Regions from separate parts of the Microbulbifer hydrolyticus genome, predicted to be linked through region 1. Evidence: predicted binding sites of a transcription regulator. Region 1 holds the regulator's gene; each other region holds the start of a gene.
What was found. Region 1 encodes LexA, which represses DNA repair genes until DNA is damaged. Its sites were predicted from a motif close to ACTGTNTNTANANACAGT; they were not measured.
Positions count from the first base shown of each region.

Region 2: a site for LexA is predicted at 2,379-2,396, ahead of recA (recombinase RecA). Genes of this name have one in related genera too.
Region 3: a site for LexA is predicted at 1,698-1,715, ahead of GTQ55_RS17140 (VRR-NUC domain-containing protein). Genes of this name have one in related genera too.
Region 4: a site for LexA is predicted at 2,090-2,107, ahead of imuA (translesion DNA synthesis-associated protein ImuA). Genes of this name have one in related genera too.

Region 1 covers NZ_CP047491.1:1,937,033-1,941,242, forward strand. Annotated here, with positions in the region: gene topA (type I DNA topoisomerase) at 1-671, shown strand, start outside; gene GTQ55_RS08160 (DUF6586 family protein) at 680-1,225, shown strand; gene GTQ55_RS08165 (hypothetical protein) at 1,379-1,633, shown strand; gene lexA (transcriptional repressor LexA) at 1,770-2,378, opposite strand; gene GTQ55_RS08175 (LOG family protein) at 2,596-3,237, shown strand; gene GTQ55_RS08180 (DUF6763 family protein) at 3,294-3,626, opposite strand; gene GTQ55_RS08185 (TetR/AcrR family transcriptional regulator) at 3,900-4,210, shown strand, end outside.
Region 2 covers NZ_CP047491.1:1,361,380-1,365,589, reverse strand. Annotated here, with positions in the region: gene glpK (glycerol kinase GlpK) at 1-573, opposite strand, end outside; gene GTQ55_RS05730 (regulatory protein RecX) at 637-1,278, opposite strand; gene recA (recombinase RecA) at 1,281-2,324, opposite strand; gene GTQ55_RS05720 (CinA family protein) at 2,474-2,986, opposite strand; gene GTQ55_RS05715 (MaoC family dehydratase) at 3,069-3,965, opposite strand; gene GTQ55_RS05710 (prolyl oligopeptidase family serine peptidase) at 4,149-4,210, opposite strand, start outside.
Region 3 covers NZ_CP047491.1:4,064,535-4,068,744, reverse strand. Annotated here, with positions in the region: gene GTQ55_RS17140 (VRR-NUC domain-containing protein) at 1-1,639, opposite strand, end outside; gene GTQ55_RS17135 (vWA domain-containing protein) at 1,832-3,427, shown strand; gene GTQ55_RS17130 (zinc-binding dehydrogenase) at 3,498-4,210, shown strand, end outside.
Region 4 covers NZ_CP047491.1:1,263,071-1,267,280, reverse strand. Annotated here, with positions in the region: gene GTQ55_RS05305 (hypothetical protein) at 1-147, opposite strand, end outside; gene GTQ55_RS05300 (BaiN/RdsA family NAD(P)/FAD-dependent oxidoreductase) at 159-1,364, opposite strand; gene dcd (dCTP deaminase) at 1,391-1,960, opposite strand; gene imuA (translesion DNA synthesis-associated protein ImuA) at 2,117-2,875, shown strand; gene GTQ55_RS05285 (Y-family DNA polymerase) at 2,894-4,210, shown strand, end outside.

The DNA of each region.
Region 1 (4,210 bases):
AATTGCATATTTGCGGTAATAACCCGGATTGCCCCGGGTTTGAGGTGGAGAAGGGCACATTCAAGATCAAGGGTTATGACGGCCCGGTGATCGAGTGCGACAAATGCGGTGCGGACATGCAGTTGAAATCGGGCCGTTTCGGCAAGTATTTCGGTTGCACCAGCGAGACCTGTAAAAATACCCGCAAACTGTTGAAAAGTGGCCAGCCGGCACCGCCGAAAATGGACCCGGTTCCGATGCCCGAGCTTCCGTGCGAGAAGGTGGAAGATACCTACATTCTTCGCGATGGCGCCTCAGGACTGTTCCTCGCAGCGAGCCAGTTCCCGAAAAACCGGGAGACCCGTGCGCCGTTGATCAAGGAACTGTTGCCGCACAAAGACGAGATTGATCCGAAGTACAGCTTCCTGTTCTCGGCGCCTGTGGAAGACAATGAAGGCCGCGACACCGTGGTGCGCTTCAGCCGCAAGACCCAGGAACAGTACGTGCAGTCTGAGGAAGAGGGCAAGGCAACCGGTTGGAAAGCGTTCTATCGCGACGGCAAGTGGCAGGTAGAAGAGCCGGCGAAGAAGAAACCGGCAGTCAAGAAAAAAGCTGCTGCGAAGAAAAAAGCACCGGCGAAAAAGAAGGCCGCCGCGAAAAAGGCGCCCTCTAAAAAAGCGCCCGCCAAGTAGGTAGACCGGTGAGCAATCCATATACCTGCGCAGTGGCGTCGGCGCTGCGAAAAGCCCAGCTGATTCTGCACTCTCTGGCCTCGCCAGAGGGGGCAGGCAGTCAGCAGGCCCTGTACGAGAGCGCCCAGCACGAAGCAGCGCTGCTCCAGCTGTGGCGTGCCTATAAGGCGTTTCTCGCGGAGCAGGGGCAACAGCTGCAGTTGGGGTTTGGTCCGGGCGGCGAGCCGGAAACCGCACACGCGCTGGCGCAGCTGGTCTCCGCCAGAGGCAAATTCAGTGCTGAGGTGAACGAGCTGGTGAGCCTCGCCGAAAACCCGGATAGTTGGTTTCAGTCGATGGCGGCAGCCTGGCAGGCCCTGTGGCAACCGGCCACGGGTACCGCTCAGCAGCCCGCCGCTTCCGCGGTCGACGCGGCGGGGGGGCAAAGCCTCATCCCTCTACAGCAGCTCGATCGGCGCGCGCCAGAACCGCTTGGCCATGAAGCGCTGGAAAAGTGGCTTCGCGCTCTCAATGAGCTGGTGCAGCGTCAGCGTGCGCATGGTGAGGAGTGGTGAAGGTTGGCCGCTTCGGCCGGTGCGAACTCTGGGGCCCTATGGCGTCCATGGTCAGGGGCCGTGTCCGCTGATTAATCACTTCTCCCTGTGTTACACTGCCCCAAATTGTGCGGTGCCTGGCACGCGGTTCCTGGGAAGTTTGTGGAGAAATGAATGTCTTCTGAGACCTACGAAATCATCGAGTTGTCCAATGGTGATGTGGCGTTGCGACGCGCAGGTCACAAGGACGATCCGTTGGTGCGTATCCATTTTTCTGCCGAGAGTCTCGAGTTCCTGCGTGAGCACAAGGTGACCATAGCGCGCGCCATGCTGGAAGCGGGCATTGAGGCGGTACAGGAGATCAACGACCTGGAGCCGGAACCCTTTGAGGAGGAAGAAGTGGATATTACCGAGCACACGATCCACTAAACCCCGGCACCTGCTGAGTCGCAAGCGGCCGGCAGATCTCCATATTGGATGCATAAAAAAACAGGGCCCTGAGCCCTGTTTTTTTATGTCTTAAGCAATCGCAATAGCCATCTGACGATCGACTGCCCGTTTTTGTTTACACCGGGTTCTGGCGGATCACGCCAACCGCGAGGCCCTCGATTGCGAAGCTTCTGTCGCGCATATCCACTTCAATCACGTCAAACTCTTCATTCTCCGGCATCAGCTGTATGGTCGCCTGATTGCCCCGGCGTTTGAAGCGCTTGACCGTCACTTCATCTTCAATGCGTGCCACCACGATCTGCCCGTTGCGGATGTTATCGGTGCGTTGAACCGCGAGCAGGTCGCCATCGAGTATGCCGGCATCTTTCATGCTCATACCGTGAACCCGAAGCAGGTAGTCGGCGGGTGGGTGAAAAAACTCAGCGGGGATCTCACAGTATTCCTCGATGTTTTCTTCCGCCAGTATCGGGTTGCCGGCGGCCACGCGACCGACGATCGGAAGCCCGCTCTGGTAGTCCGGTATCCGGATGCCGCGTGACGCACCGGCGACCATTTCGATCGCACCTTTGCGCGCCAGCGCTTTCAAATGTTCTTCCGCCGCGTTGGGTGAGCGGAAGCCGAGCTGCTTTGCAATTTCCGCTCGGGTGGGCGGGTATCCGGTGTCGTCCAGGTAAGTTTTGATCAACTCGAGTACCTGGGCCTGGCGCGCAGTAAGGTTTGTCATGGGCTCGTTCCTGTTATGTCAGTGTTCCCGTATACCCGTATTCCCTGAGTCTGTGTTTTTATACAGGTGCTGTGATTATATACAGATTTGGCGGGTGCGCAATCTTAAGGGGCACGAGCCGATTACTGCTAGACTTGGGGAGACTTGTGGAATTTTATGTCTGCGGCGAAAGAGTGGCGGTCAGAACAAGCCGCGAATAGCGATAAGGAGAAGGCATATGCTGGATGCAAAAATGCCGGAAGCGTGGCGCGTGCTGCGTATTCAATCTGAGCTCGTAGATGGAATAGAGCGCCTGATTACCCTGAAGGGTGCGGTTACCGTTTTCGGAAGTGCGAGATTTCCCGAAGAAGCTGCTGAGTACCAGCAAGCGGTGCGCCTCGGCGAGCTCTTGGCGAGCGAGGGTGTGCCAGTCATGACCGGCGGCGGGCCGGGAATTATGGAAGCGAGCAATCGCGGTGCGTTTACCCAGTGTGGCGCATCGATCGGGCTGAATATAGAGCTGCCGTTCGAGCAAGTGCCCAACGCCTACCTGGATATCAATCTGAACTTCCGTTACTTTTTTGTACGCAAATTCATGTTCGTCAAACACGCCGTCGGGTTCATTGCCATGCCCGGCGGATACGGCACCATGGACGAACTGTTTGAAGCCTTGACTCTGGTACAGACCCAGAAAGTACGACACTTTCCGATTGTACTGGTGGGCAAGCGTTACTGGGCGGGGCTGGTAGACTGGATGGTAAACACCGTGCTTGAGCGAGGCTGTATCGATGCGGGCGATCTCGACCTGTTCACCCTGGTGGATACCGTAGAAGAGGCGGCGGAGATCATTATCGAACACATTCGAAATGGCGACGCCTGATCCGGTATCCGCTAGATTGCCGCTCACGTTCGGTATGAGCGTTTCATTGGTTCCCGTTAAAAACCTTCGTCGGTGCCGGGAAAAGACTCTCCTTCAAGCCTGTCGATCGCGCTTTGCGCCGGGGACAAAATGGGGCTCCGATAACCCCCATCTTCAGCGTCCTGCATTTCTTCTGCCAGTGTGCCGTAACCGGCGTTCGCATCTTCCGGTTCCGCGGCGCCAATGACCGGCATCCGCGGCCAGCTCTGGAAGTCGATCTCACCCAGTGTCCCGTCGAGATACTGAATCTCGATGGTGCGGCCGGGGTGGTCTACTGCGACCACCTCAAACAGGTCTCCGCTGTCAAAGTTTTCAAACCAGCTGCCAATCTCAGGAGCAATTCTTGCCATGATGCAGCCCTCCCGGGTTAATGAATTATGGCGCGCGTACGAGCCCTTGTTTTCAATCTAGTGTGCGATGCGGTGGCTTGGTAACTGACAGGTCGCGAAAGTCGCGCGGATTCGCTTTTGGTGTTGTTGCTGTGAAGGTGATCGGATTGTCAGAAGGCGTCTTGCGCGCGAAGCGAGGGGAATGTTCCAGCTATTGCGAGAGGGGGCGACTATGCTAGTCTCAGCACTTAAACAAACGTTTTAATTGTTGGTTTGAATTACTGTGAGCAGGGTATGAGTCAGCTGGATACCGTCAACCGTATACTGGATGCCGCCGAGGTGCTTTTTGCCGAGCGGGGGTTTACCGAGACTTCTCTGCGAACCATTACCAGTACAGCAGGCGTCAACCTGGCGGCAGTGAACTACCATTTCGGTTCGAAAAAGGAGCTGATACAGGCAGTATTCGAGCGCTTTCTAACGCCTTTTACGGAGAGTCTGGATCAGGAGCTGAGTCGTCGCCAGGCCCAGCTCGCAGAGTCTCCCGGGGAGCAATTGCAGGTGGATGACCTGTTGCAGAGCCTGTATCGCGTAGCGCTGGCCGGCCT
Region 2 (4,210 bases), 580 kb from region 1:
GTCCAGATCGTAGAGCAGGGTTCTGCTGGCGTTGGTGTGATCGGTAAGATGGGACCGGCCACCGGTGAGACGCCAGATCAGCCAGCTGTCGACCGTGCCGAAGCAGAGCTCACCTGCCACCGCACGGCGATACAGGTCGGGCGAGTGCTGGAAAATCCAGCGCAGCTTGCTGGCGGAAAAGTAGGCATCCAGCAACAGCCCGGTTTTGGCCCGCACCATGGACTCGGCACCAGCCTCCCGTAACTCACTGCAGATTTCGGCGGAACGCCGGCACTGCCAGACGATGGCGCGATGCACCGGCTCGCCAGTGTGGCGATCCCACAGAATGGTGGTTTCCCGCTGATTGGTGATCCCCAGTGCCGTCAGCTCACGCGCATCCACACCTGAGCGCTGAAGGGCCGCGGCACAGACCCTGAGCGTGACCTGCCAGATTTCCTCGGCGTCGTGTTCGACCCAACCGGGACGCGGATAATACTGGGGGAATTCGGAATAACTGCGGCCGCGCAGCTGGCCGTCAGCATCAAAGACAAACGCCGTGGTACCCGTTGTACCCTGGTCAATAGAGAGAATCATCGCGGCTCACTTTTCATTATTGATTGTGTAGACCGTTTACTCTCCAGCCAGTATATACGCTCCCTACAACCCCGTCTCAGCCCCGTGTCCGGAGTCGCCAGCGGCATCCAGCTCGGCGATTGCGTACTGAATGGCATCGCTGAGAAAACCACGGTAGGCAAGGTAGCGTTGCCGGCGGGCGCGCTCTTTCATCTCCTGCTGTCGCTCGAGGGAGGGGTCGATTGGGCGCCGGAACTTGCGCTGCAATTGCTCCAGCGCCAGCTCGAACCAGTCCACATCCTCCTGTAACTGGTCCATCGCCGCCTGGGCCAGCGACGAATGAATCCCCCGTAACTGCAGCTCCTGACGAATCCTCAGCGGCCCCTGCCCGCGCTGGACACGGGAACGGCAAAATACTTCCGCAAAGCGCTGGTCAGACTGGTAATTAAGCTCCTGCAGCCTCAGCAACAGAGCGTCAAAATCACCAAGCGGGTACTTTTTGCCCAGTTTCTGGCGCAGCTCGTGGCAGGAGTGCTCGCGGCGAGATAGTAGCTCCAGTGCGCTGTTGAACAGGGCCTGGAACGCGTCAGCGGATTCCCGCGAGACTTCGGCGGAGCCGGCGGTTTTGTGAGTATCGGGGGAGTGGGGAGTATCTAGGGAATCGGGTTCAGAAATATCCGGCAGCCAGGAGGGCTGGCCACCGGAGTTATCGTCGGGAAAAGACAAGATCAGTCTTCCGCAGCTTCCAGCGCTTCCGGCTGTGCGTCCGGCTTTGCGTCCGTCACATCACCCAGAAGCTGGGCCCGCAGCTGGGACTCAATGTCGTTGCGGATATCGGTATTTTCCTTCAGGAACTTGACCGCGTTGGCCTTGCCCTGGCCGATCTTGTCGCCCTTGTAGCTGTACCAGGCTCCGGCTTTGTCCACCAGCCCCATCTTCACGCCGTAGTCGATGATTTCACCCAGCATATTGATGCCTTCACCGTACAGGATCTGGAATTCGGTCTGTTTGAACGGCGGCGCCACCTTGTTCTTGACGACCTTGACACGCGTTTCGTTACCAACCACTTCGTCACCCTCTTTCACCGCGCCGATACGACGGATATCCAGGCGTACGGAGGAGTAGAACTTCAGCGCGTTACCGCCGGTGGTGGTTTCGGGCGAACCAAACATCACGCCGATCTTCATACGGATCTGGTTGATGAATACGCAGAGGGTGTTGGTGTTCTTGATGTTACCGGTCAGCTTGCGCAGCGCCTGGGACATCAGGCGGGCCTGCAGGCCCACGTGGGAATCGCCCATCTCGCCTTCAATCTCCGCACGCGGCGTCAGTGCCGCCACGGAGTCCACAACCAGCACATCCACGGCACCGGAGCGCACCAGCATATCGGCCACTTCCAGTGCCTGCTCACCGGTATCCGGCTGGGACACAATCAGTTCATCAACATTTACGCCGAGCTTCTCGGCGTAAATCGGGTCCAGTGCGTGCTCCGCGTCCACAAAGGCACAGGTGCCGCCCTTGCGCTGGGCCTCCGCGATAACCTGAAGGGTCAGGGTGGTTTTACCGGAGGATTCCGGACCGTAGATCTCAACAATACGCCCGCGGGGCAGACCGCCAATACCCAGCGCCACATCCAGGCCCAGGGAGCCGGTGGAGATCGCGGGGATACGCACACGCTCTTTATCCCCCATGCGCATGACGGTGCCCTTGCCGAACTGACGCTCGATCTGTGACAGCGCCGCCTGTAAAGCCTTGTCTTTGTTGGAATCCATGACCCTTCCCATGTACTTGAAGTTTGCTTATGGGAGGGAGCTTAGAGAAAAATTACTGTATAAGCAACCAGTAATCCGGAATTGATGGTCGCCACCCGCGGGGGGCCTCTGCGACCCGATCCGGGAAGCACGCCATTCAGCGATTGCGATCAGCGCTTGCAGTGTAACTCGGCAATTTCGAGCATTCCCCTGAGGGCTTCGATCACCGTCTGGGACTGGATCTGGGCACGGTTTCCTTCAAAGTGCAACAGGCGCGCATCGGCCTGGACAGGTTCCTGCCCCTCACCGTGGGCCCAACCAATCCATACCGTGCCGACAGGTTTTTCTTCGCTACCGCCATCTGGCCCCGCGATGCCACTCACTGCCACCGCGAGGTTCGCGTCCAGCCGGTTGAGCACGCCGACTGCCATCTGCCGCACTACAGCCTCGCTGACCGCACCAAACTCCTCAAGGTCTTTCCGGTCAACGCCGAGGAAATCGCGCTTGATACGATCCGCGTAAGACACCACGGAACCTTCGAACCAGGCGGAAGCGCCCGCGGCAGAGGTAATCGCTGCCGCAATGGCGCCGCCAGTGCAGGACTCCGCGGCGGTCACCTTCCACCCTAGACGCTGAAGTTTCTCACCAAGGCTTTCCGCCAGCTGCAGAATCTGCGAATCCACACCCTCTCCTTAATACCTAGGCCAATATTCCGGGCCGCCATCGGACCGGACCAGAACGACCGAACCACATCCAGCGGGAAAATCAGATCTGCTCGATTCGACCGCACAAATGCGCCCGCTTTCCATGCGCGTCCACCAGGCTAAACCGCAGGCCCGACTCCACCCGCATATACTGCAATGTGACCGAAGATGGCAGCAACACCGGCTTTTTGAACTCGACGCTGAAATCGACGCTATCCCACAGCGAGGTATCGGCCACTGCGGCCTCCAGTGACGCCAGGCAATGCGCCTTCAGCCACATACCGTGCGCGATTGCGCGAGGGAAACCAAACAGCTTCGCCGTGGAGGCGAAAAGATGGATCGGGTTGCGGTCGCCGGAAACCCGTGCATAGCGTCGCCCTGTATCCGCGGGCAGATGCCACTTCAGCGAATGGCCCTCCGCCACTTCAACAGCCTCAAGGTTTCGCCGACGACGGTTGGCCACTTCGTCTGGTTTGCGCTGCTGTTTCGATCGGCTCAACAGCGTACTCATGCACTCCCATACCAGTTCGCCGGCCACATGTACCCGGGTCACCAGGTCAAACTCATAGCCCCGCTTTACCGCCACCGGCGCCATCAGCTCGCACTGTATATCCAGCAGCTCGTGCTCGGCCAGTCGCCGGAACTGACGGATGCGATTGCGCACATGTACCACCCCCAATACCGGAAATGGAAACGCCTCCGACACCAGCAGGTTCAACTGCAAGGGCATGGCGAGAACAAATGGATAGGTCGCCGGCACAGAGGCCCCGGACTCAAAACCGCAAACAGCCCGGTAGTCCCGGAGGTGTCCGGTATCCAGTCTCTGCTTTTGCAGGCTGACGGTGGCGAGCACCGCCTCACTGCCGCCGGTCAACTGTCCCGGCTTACGCGCGGTGAGGGCGCGAAAATAGAGCGGCAATACCGAAGGACGTGCGCTGAGTTGAATCTGTAATGGCATGGGCCTGCTTTCTGCGCCAAGCGCAGTCGTCATTCTGGGCATGATCTGGGTTGACTCCGCATCATAAGTCGAATCAGGGGTTGAGAGGTACCCCGCGCTCCATTCTGCCAAAGAGTGGTGCCGTAAAAATGACAAAACCCGGCGGTTGCCGGGTTTTGCGTGAATCATTCACTGTCTGAGGATTCAGCTGCCGGGCAGCTCAGTGACCCCCATATTAAACAGGGTAAACCCAAAGATATCCGCGT
Region 3 (4,210 bases), 2.1 Mb from region 1:
CACGATGCGGTATCTGGTGTCTGGCGAAAAAGGCCAGCCAGCGCTGCTGGTTTTGTTGCAGGCGATCGCCGGGGCCTTTGACCTCCACCAGCTCGTAGTTGCCCTGCTCCGGAAACAGGATCAGGTCGGGCAGCCCACTGCGGTGGTGGGCGATATCGCCCAACAGCCGGCGGAACAAGACCTGCCAGTGCGGTACCGGAATCCGCTCCAGTGCCAGCGTCAGCAGGGATTCCGGCAGGGCGTCCCAGGCGGTCAGCGGATTGGCGATACCCCACTTGTCGTGGTAGTGCCGCCACACCCGCTGCTTCAGAGATTTCTCGTTGAGCGCTGCCAGGCGCTGTTCAAACGCGGCGCGACGCTGTGGATAAAAATCTGCGCTGCGAAAATCACTCGGGGCAATCTGGAACGGATTGAAAAAGGCACCGGGCACCGGGGCAAACAGGATGTCCCACACATACAGCCCGAGCACCCCGTTTATCAGGGTGTTTTCCACATAAAAGCACTGGTTGCCCGGCGCGCGCTGCACGAGATGGTCGGCGGCGAGAGTCTCCACCCGCTGCCGAGCGGCTGGCAGGGCCACGGTTTCCGTGGGCGGAACATGTCGCTGCGGCGCGACCCAGCCTTCGGTCTCTCCGGCTTTTTTTGCGGTGCGGAAGCCGAAGCGCTCGGCGAATTCGCGCTCTTCCTCGTGGTGGGGGGCGGCAAGAATCTCGCGGCAAAGCGCGAGCCCCTGCGGAGTGTCACCGCGCGCAATCGCGATGCGCGCCCGACGCTCGCGGGCCGGCGGGCGGCTGCACTGGCGATACAGGTGGTCGGCCTCGCTCAGCGCGTCGAGTCGTTCCAGTTGCCGGGCCAGCGTCAGGCGCAGGCGATCCAGGCGGCGGTGCAGGGTGCTATCACCGTCGATGCCCTCTGGCAATTGTGCTGCGAGTGCGGTGATCTCGTCGATTCCGCCGACCAGGGCGAACTCTGCCTCCTTTACGCAGTCGTAATAGCGCAGGTGTTGCTCCAGCTGCGCGCGGGTCTGGAACGGCAGCTGTTCGCGCTCCAGCGGATACTGCTCATAGCGGAACAGCCCCAGGTCCCGCAGCACATAGTCCGTGAGATCCTGGTTCAGGTTGCCGAAAAACAGCAGTTTGAAGGTCTGGAAATGTTCCGCCCCCTGTACCGCCAGCACCGTTTCGCTGTCGGTTAGTTGCGACCGCACCGCATCGGCGTCCTGCTGTAGCAGCGCCTGCTCCAGTGCCGCGCGCTTCAGCGCCTTTGGCAATACTTCGATGCTGCTGTCGGACAGCTCGCTCTTGGTAAACAGCGGCAGCAGTTCCGCCAGCGGGAGGGGCGGGTCGCGCTGTAGCAGATCGGCATTGACCAGGGCTTCCGCGGCCGTGGGCAGGTCACCGATCTCGTCGTAGGCGAGCTTGTGCAGGCGGAACAGGGCACCGGCGCTGGAGGCGACACCTTTGCGGGAGAGCAGCCGCACATACAGCCGCTGGCTGTCGGTGTTCAGCGCGCGAAACTCGTTGTAAAAATGGCGCTCTGAATCTGACAGCAGGTTTTCATAGCGCGCCACCACAAAGTCCACCAGTGCGTGGAAGTTGCCGAGGTAATAATCCGGTGCCAGTTCGATGGGATCGGCCATGGGGGTGGAATCAGCGCTTGAAATTGAACGTTTCGAACGGGCTTTGCGATCACCCTGAACTGTATGGTTATACAGGAATGGCCGCGTGCGAACAAACCCGTTTGCGACCGTTTGGCCACTCAAGCTGGCAATTGTTGATGGGCCTTGCGAAACTCGGTCCACAGCCCGGGAATACACATCAAGAGGGACTTTATGAACATTCGATTGGCCACCCCACTGATACTGACCACCGCCCTGACGCTGGCAATTGCCGCCTGCACTTCAATCGACACGGACGATACTGCAGCATATGTCGTCGAGCAAAGCCCGGTACCCATACTCCATCCGGAACCTGAGCAAGAAAAATATCAGAAGCTGGAGACCCGCCAGGTAAAACTGGTGCGTGAAGAACCGGTGTCCACCTTTGCCCTGGACGTGGACACCGGTGGCTACAGCAATGTGCGCCGATTCCTGAGCGCCGGACAGCTGCCACCCAGGGATGCGGTGCGTCTTGAAGAGCTGGTCAATTATTTCAACTACGACTTCGCTGACTCCGGAAATGCGAGCAGGCCCCCTGAGGGTGGCGACTTTTCCGTGCACTTTGACCTCTCACGCGCACCGTGGGACGCGGAGCGCGCGCTGTTTTCCATCGGCGTGAAAGCACGCGAGATACCTATGGACAAGGTGCCGCCAGTCAATCTGGTGTTCCTGATCGACTCTTCCGGTTCCATGGCTCAGCCGAACAAGTTGCCATTACTGCAGCAGGCCTACCGCCTGCTGGCCAAACAGCTGCGTGCAGAAGACTCGGTAAGCATTGTGACCTATGCGGGTAGTGCGGGCCTGGTGTTGGAACCGACGCCCGGTGACCAGAAAACCAGGATCCTGCAGGCCATCGATCGCCTGCAGGCGGGTGGCTCCACCAATGGGGCCGGAGGAATCGAGCTTGCCTACTCGGTTGCAAAACAGGCATTCAAGCAAGACGGGGTCAACCGCATCCTGCTGGCTACCGATGGCGATTTCAATGTCGGTATCAGCGATGTGGAAACGCTCAAGCAGCGCATAGCGCGTGGTCGCAAAAGTGGTGTGCAGTTCAGTGCCCTCGGCTTTGGTATGGGTAACTACCGTGAGGAAATTGTCGAGCAGCTCACCAACGTCGGCGACGGCAGCTACGCCTATATCGATACAATTTACGAAGCCAATCGCGTGCTGGTGGAGCAGCTCTCGGGCACGCTGTTTACCGTCGCCAAAGATGCCAAGGTGCAGGTGGAGTTCAATCCCGCTCGTGTGCAAGAATATCGTCTGCTCGGTTATGAGAACCGTCGCCTCAACCGCGAAGATTTCAACAACGATGCCAAAGACTCCGGCGATATCGGTGCCGGCCACTCGGTCGTGGCGCTTTACGAGCTGACACTGGCTGGCGATACGCCGCGGGTGGACCCGCTGCGTTACGGAGGTAACTCAACCGAGCCGCAGACTGCGATCCGTGATGAGTTGGCCACGGTAAAAGTGCGTTATAAAAAGCCCGGCCAGGAAGAAAGCACGCTCAAGGTTTGGAACCTCGCACCGCAGGTAAAACCATTATCTGAAGCCCAGGTTGACCTTCAATTCGCCACCGCCGTAGCCGGTTTTGGTTTGCTGCTGCGCGCGGAACCCTTGAGCGAGTTCGACTATGACGACGTCGCCGCTTTGGCGCAGCTTGCCCGCGGCGAGGATTTCAGCGGTGATCGCGCCGAATTTGTCCGTCTGGTAAAGACGGCGAGCGCGCTTGCCAGTGCGCAACCCGCTGTCAACAGTGTTCAGGCGGACTAAGTTACATGGTGTTAGCGGCATACCGCGAATACGCGACTTTGCAGTGTGAAGCGGCAAAGGTGACCTACGAATGATCGAGACCCGGAAAGTCTGGCGCACCGAAAAGGCGGGAGCCATCAGCAGTCTCAAGCTGCTGGAGGAGCCGCTTGCGCGTCTGGCAGACGATAATATCCGGATTCAGGTGCGCGCCGTCGGTCTGAACTTTGCCGATATTTTTGCACTCACCGGACTTTATTCGGCAACACCCGAGGGCAGCTTTATTCCCGGGCTGGAGTTTTCGGGGGTGGTTTCCGGGCTGGGAAAAACTGCACAAACCGATTTGAAAGTGGGAGATCGGGTCTACGGATGTACCCGTTTCGGCGGTTATGCCTCGGTGGTCGATGTTCCTCCGCAACACTGTCGAAAGATTCCCGACGCCTGGAGCTTCGCCGAGGGTGCAGCCTTTCCCGCCCAGAGCCTGACCGCCTACTATGCCCTCACCAATCTCGCCGCGGTAAAGCCCGATCAGCTCGTGTTGATCCAGAGTGCCGCCGGCGGCGTTGGGCTTCAGGCGATGCGAATGACAAAAGCCATGGGCGCAACTCCCGTTGGCACCGTGAGCTCGGAAAGCAAACGACGGTTCCTCGCCGAGCACGGCTTTGATGAGGTCATTGTGCGGGGCGATGATTTTGCCAAACAGTTGCACGAGCAGCTCAACGGCAGACCCCTGCACGCCGTACTCGATGGTATCGGCGGCAAAATTCAAAAGGATTCTTTCGCCGCACTGGCGCCCACCGGCCGCCT
Region 4 (4,210 bases), 670 kb from region 1:
GCGGTACTCCGTCACCAGCTTTCCCTGCTTCACATCAAACTTGCGCTCTGTCACTACCACCCACTTGTGGAACCCATCGCGGCACAGGCTGCTACCCTTGTGTTTTTCCCACACGGTCTTGCGCTCGAACGGCAGAACATCACCCATATTTTTCCCCTTCAGGCCTCACCACCGGCGGCATGGGCAGAAGCCCAAGCCCACTGAAAATTGAAGCCACCCAGCCAGCCGGTCACGTCCAGTACTTCACCGATGAAATACAGCCCTGACTGTTTCTGGCTTTCCATACTGCGGGACGAAACCTCATTGGTATCCACCCCACCGAGAGTCACTTCCGCAGTGCGGTAGCCTTCGGTGCCCTCGGGCACCAGTGTCCAAGTCTGAAGTTTGGCCCCCACATCCTGCAAGGCATTGTCGCTGTACTGTTTCAGGGGCTTGCTTTCCAGTCCATTTCTCTGCAGAAAAAACTGCACCAGCTTTTTGCTCCAGATTTCCGCCAGCACCGTGTGCAGGAAACTTTCCGGTTTTTTTCCGCGCTGCTCACTGAGCCACTCCGGCAGATCAACCCCCGGGGCCAGGTCAAATTCGACCGGCTTTCCCTCGCGCCAGTAACTGGAAATCTGCAGCACCGCAGGACCACTCAACCCCTTGTGGGTAAACAGCATCTGTTCGTGAAAGTGTCCCTGATCACAGCTGGCGTTTACCGCCAGGGAAGTCCCGGGCAACTCCTGCTGCCGCGCCAGTGCGCGCTTGTTCAGGGTAAAGGGCACCAGTGCCGCTCGGGTAGGAATGATATTGTGACCAAATTGACGGGCAACTTCGTAGCCAAAACCGGTCGCACCCATGGTGGGAATCGACAGGCCTCCGGTGGCGATCACAAGGGATTCACAGACCACCCGGCCGAGGGCGGTATGTACCTCAAACCCTTTTTTTCCTTCCCCCGCGATGGGCTCGATACGCTGGATCTCGCAGCGGGTGCGGATCTGTACCTTTGCCTCGCGGCATTCCGCCAGTAGCAGATCGACGATATCCCGGGACTTGTTGTCGCAGAACAGCTGGCCCAGGGTTTTCTCGTGGTAGGGAATGCCGTGCTTTTCCACCAGGGCAATAAAGTCCCACTGGGTGTAGCGGGCCAGGGCGGATTTACAGAAATGGGGGTTTTCGCTGTAGAAGTTGTCCGGCGCCGTGTACAGATTGGTGAAATTGCAGCGGCCGCCACCGGACATCAGGATTTTCTTGCCGACCTTGTTGGCGTGGTCCAGCACCAGCACACTGCGGCCACGCTTGCCCGCCACCGCCGCGCACATCAGGCCGGCGGCGCCGGCGCCGATGATCAGTACATCGGCCTGGGCGGGAAAGTCTGTCATGGCAGTGTATTTGTCAGGTTGGGCGATCAGGTCTTGGGCAGGGTGACGCCGCGCTGGCCCTGGTATTTGCCGCCGCGATCCTTGTAGGACACATCGCAGATCTCATCGGATTCGAAGAACAGCATCTGTGCCACACCTTCATTCGCGTAGATCTTCGCCGGCAGGTTGGTGGTATTGGAGAACTCCAGGGTTACGTGCCCTTCCCACTCCGGCTCCAGCGGCGTCACATTCACGATGATACCGCAGCGAGCGTAGGTGGACTTGCCGAGGCAGATGGTCAGAACCGAGCGCGGGATGCGGAAATATTCCACGGTGCGCGCCAGGGCAAAGGAGTTGGGGGGGATGACGCAGTAATCGCCCTGCACATCCACGAAGCTGTCTTCATCGAACGCCTTCGGGTCCACGGTGGCGGAATGCACGTTGGTGAAGATCTTGAACTCACTGGCACAGCGCACATCGTAGCCGTAACTGGAAGTGCCGTAGGAAATCAGGCGATCGCCCGATAGACCGTGACGTACCTGGCCCGGCTCGAAGGGCTCGATCATGCCCTCGCTCTCTGCCATACGGCGAATCCACTTATCGGATTTGATGCTCACCCTGTCTCCTCACTTACCTGGTATCGGTTCAATTCTGGCGGTCACTTAAAGAGGCCGAATCATAGCCGGTTTGCCCTGTGCAAAAAAGTGCCACTCTATCTGGTACGGGCTTGCCGCCACTGGATGACTACTGTATAAATTGACAGTAGATACTGTATGCACATCCAGTTAAACCCGTTTCAAAAGCCCGTGCGGAGCAAGCCGATCGTGAACAGCGCCGAAAACTTCATGCAAAACAAGCAGTTAAGTGAACAGGCCGACAGCCAGCCGCTACAACAGTTGCTGACCCGGCCCGACATCTGGCAACTGGCCAATCGCCAGCGTCAGCTCCGCACCGGTATCACCACCGGCTATCGCGGCTTCGATGCCCTGCTCGCCAGCCGCGGCTGGCCCCGGGGAGCCACGACAGAATTGCTGGTCGACAAGGCGGGTATCGGGGAGATGTCCCTGATCCTGACCGCACTCGCGGAAATGACCCGCCAGAACCGCATGGTGATTCTGGTCAATCCGCCCCATATCCCCTACGCACCGGCACTGGTACAGGCCGGTGTACAGCTGGAAAAACTGCTGATCCTGCACCCCAGGGGGCAGCGCGATCAGTTATGGGCGGCGGAGCAGTCTCTGCAATCCGGCGCCTGCGGAGCGCTGGTGAACTGGCAGGGACGGGAAATGCCGGCAGACAAGGACCTGCGCCGGCTGCAGATTGCCGCCCGCGACGGCGACTGCCTGCACTTCCACTTCCGCCCCGGTTCGGTCGCCGACAGCCCCTCCCCCGCCAGTCTCCGGCTGAAACTGCAGAGCGATGGCGAGCAGCTGGCGCTACAGCTGCTCAAGCAGCTCAATGGCAAATCCGGCCAGCGCCTACACCTGGCCCGCAGCCCGGATCTGGTCCGCCGTGACCAGCCGCTGCACTGATCCCCACAGGAGCCCGCTATGCTCTGGCTTTGTATCCAGTTCCCGCAGCTACCCCTGGAAGCACTGACCCGCGCGCACCGCGCCGGGGACCAGACCCCGCTTGCTGTTTCCCAGGGCAACCTGATACAGGCCGCTAATGCCATCGCCCGCACACACAATGTCTGCGCGGGCCTCACCATTCCCACCGCCTGTGCCTACTGCCCGGCACTGACGTTGCTCGAGCGGGACCTGGAACGGGAAGCCCAGCTGCTGCAACAGCTGGCCCAGTGGGGCTACAGCTTTACCCCGGTCGTCTCCCCCCGCAGTAGTGTACCCGGCAAGGGCAGCAAAACCCGGCAGGCACCGGATGACGATACCGCCTGCCTGTTTCTGGAACTGAGTGGCAGCCTCAAGGCCAGCGGTGGACTGGCCCCGCTCCTGCAGCAACTGCGTAAAGAGCTGCACAAAATGCGCATCGGTCATGTTATGGGGCTGGGCCACAGCCCCAGCGCGGCGCACCTGCTCAGCCAGCTGCCGGAACATCGCCAGTGGCTGGCGGAGGCCAAGGCTGCACCCACACCACAGCAGTGGCGCCAGTGGATCAGCTTCGCCCCCAGCAAGCTGCTGGACTGCAGCAACAAGGCCATTGCCAAGCTCTATGCCTGTGGGATCAAACGGGTGAGCCAGTTGCTGGCGATTCCGCTGTCCGAAGTCGGCAACCGTTTCGGCCGCGGTTTTATCGAGTATCTCGCGCGCCTCAATGGCACCCGCCCGGACCCGGTTCCCAGCTACGAGCCGCCCCCGGAGTTCCACAGTGCGCTCTTTTTCCCCAGCCCCCTGGATAACAGCGAGCAGTTGCTGTTTCCCGCCGGGCGTCTGGTGCGCGAGCTCTGCCGGCAGCTGCAGCGTCGCCAGCTCTACAGCCAGCGGCTGTGCTGGATTCTCGATTTTGGCAGCCGTGGCAGCCAGGAGGTGAACGTGGAAATTTCCCGTCCACTGCTGGATCCGCAGCGGCTGATTGCCCTCACCAAGCTGCAACTGGAACGGGTGGAATTACCGGAGCCCATACAGGCACTAACGCTCAAATGCGAGCAGCTGCGCTCGCTGGAAGCGCACAGCCTGCGCGAAGACCTTTTTGATGAAGGCAGCAAACTGCACGACAGCTACCAGCTGATCGACAAGCTTAAAGCCCGTCTCGGTCACCAGGCCCTGTCCGGTGTCACGCTGAAGGAGAGCTACCTGCCGGAACAGGCCTGGACCAGCGCAGATAGCCTCAGCCTGCAAAGCAAACCCCAAGGCCACCAGCTAAGCCCCATCAATGCCCCCCGCCCAAGCTGGCTGCTGCCCAGGCCGGAC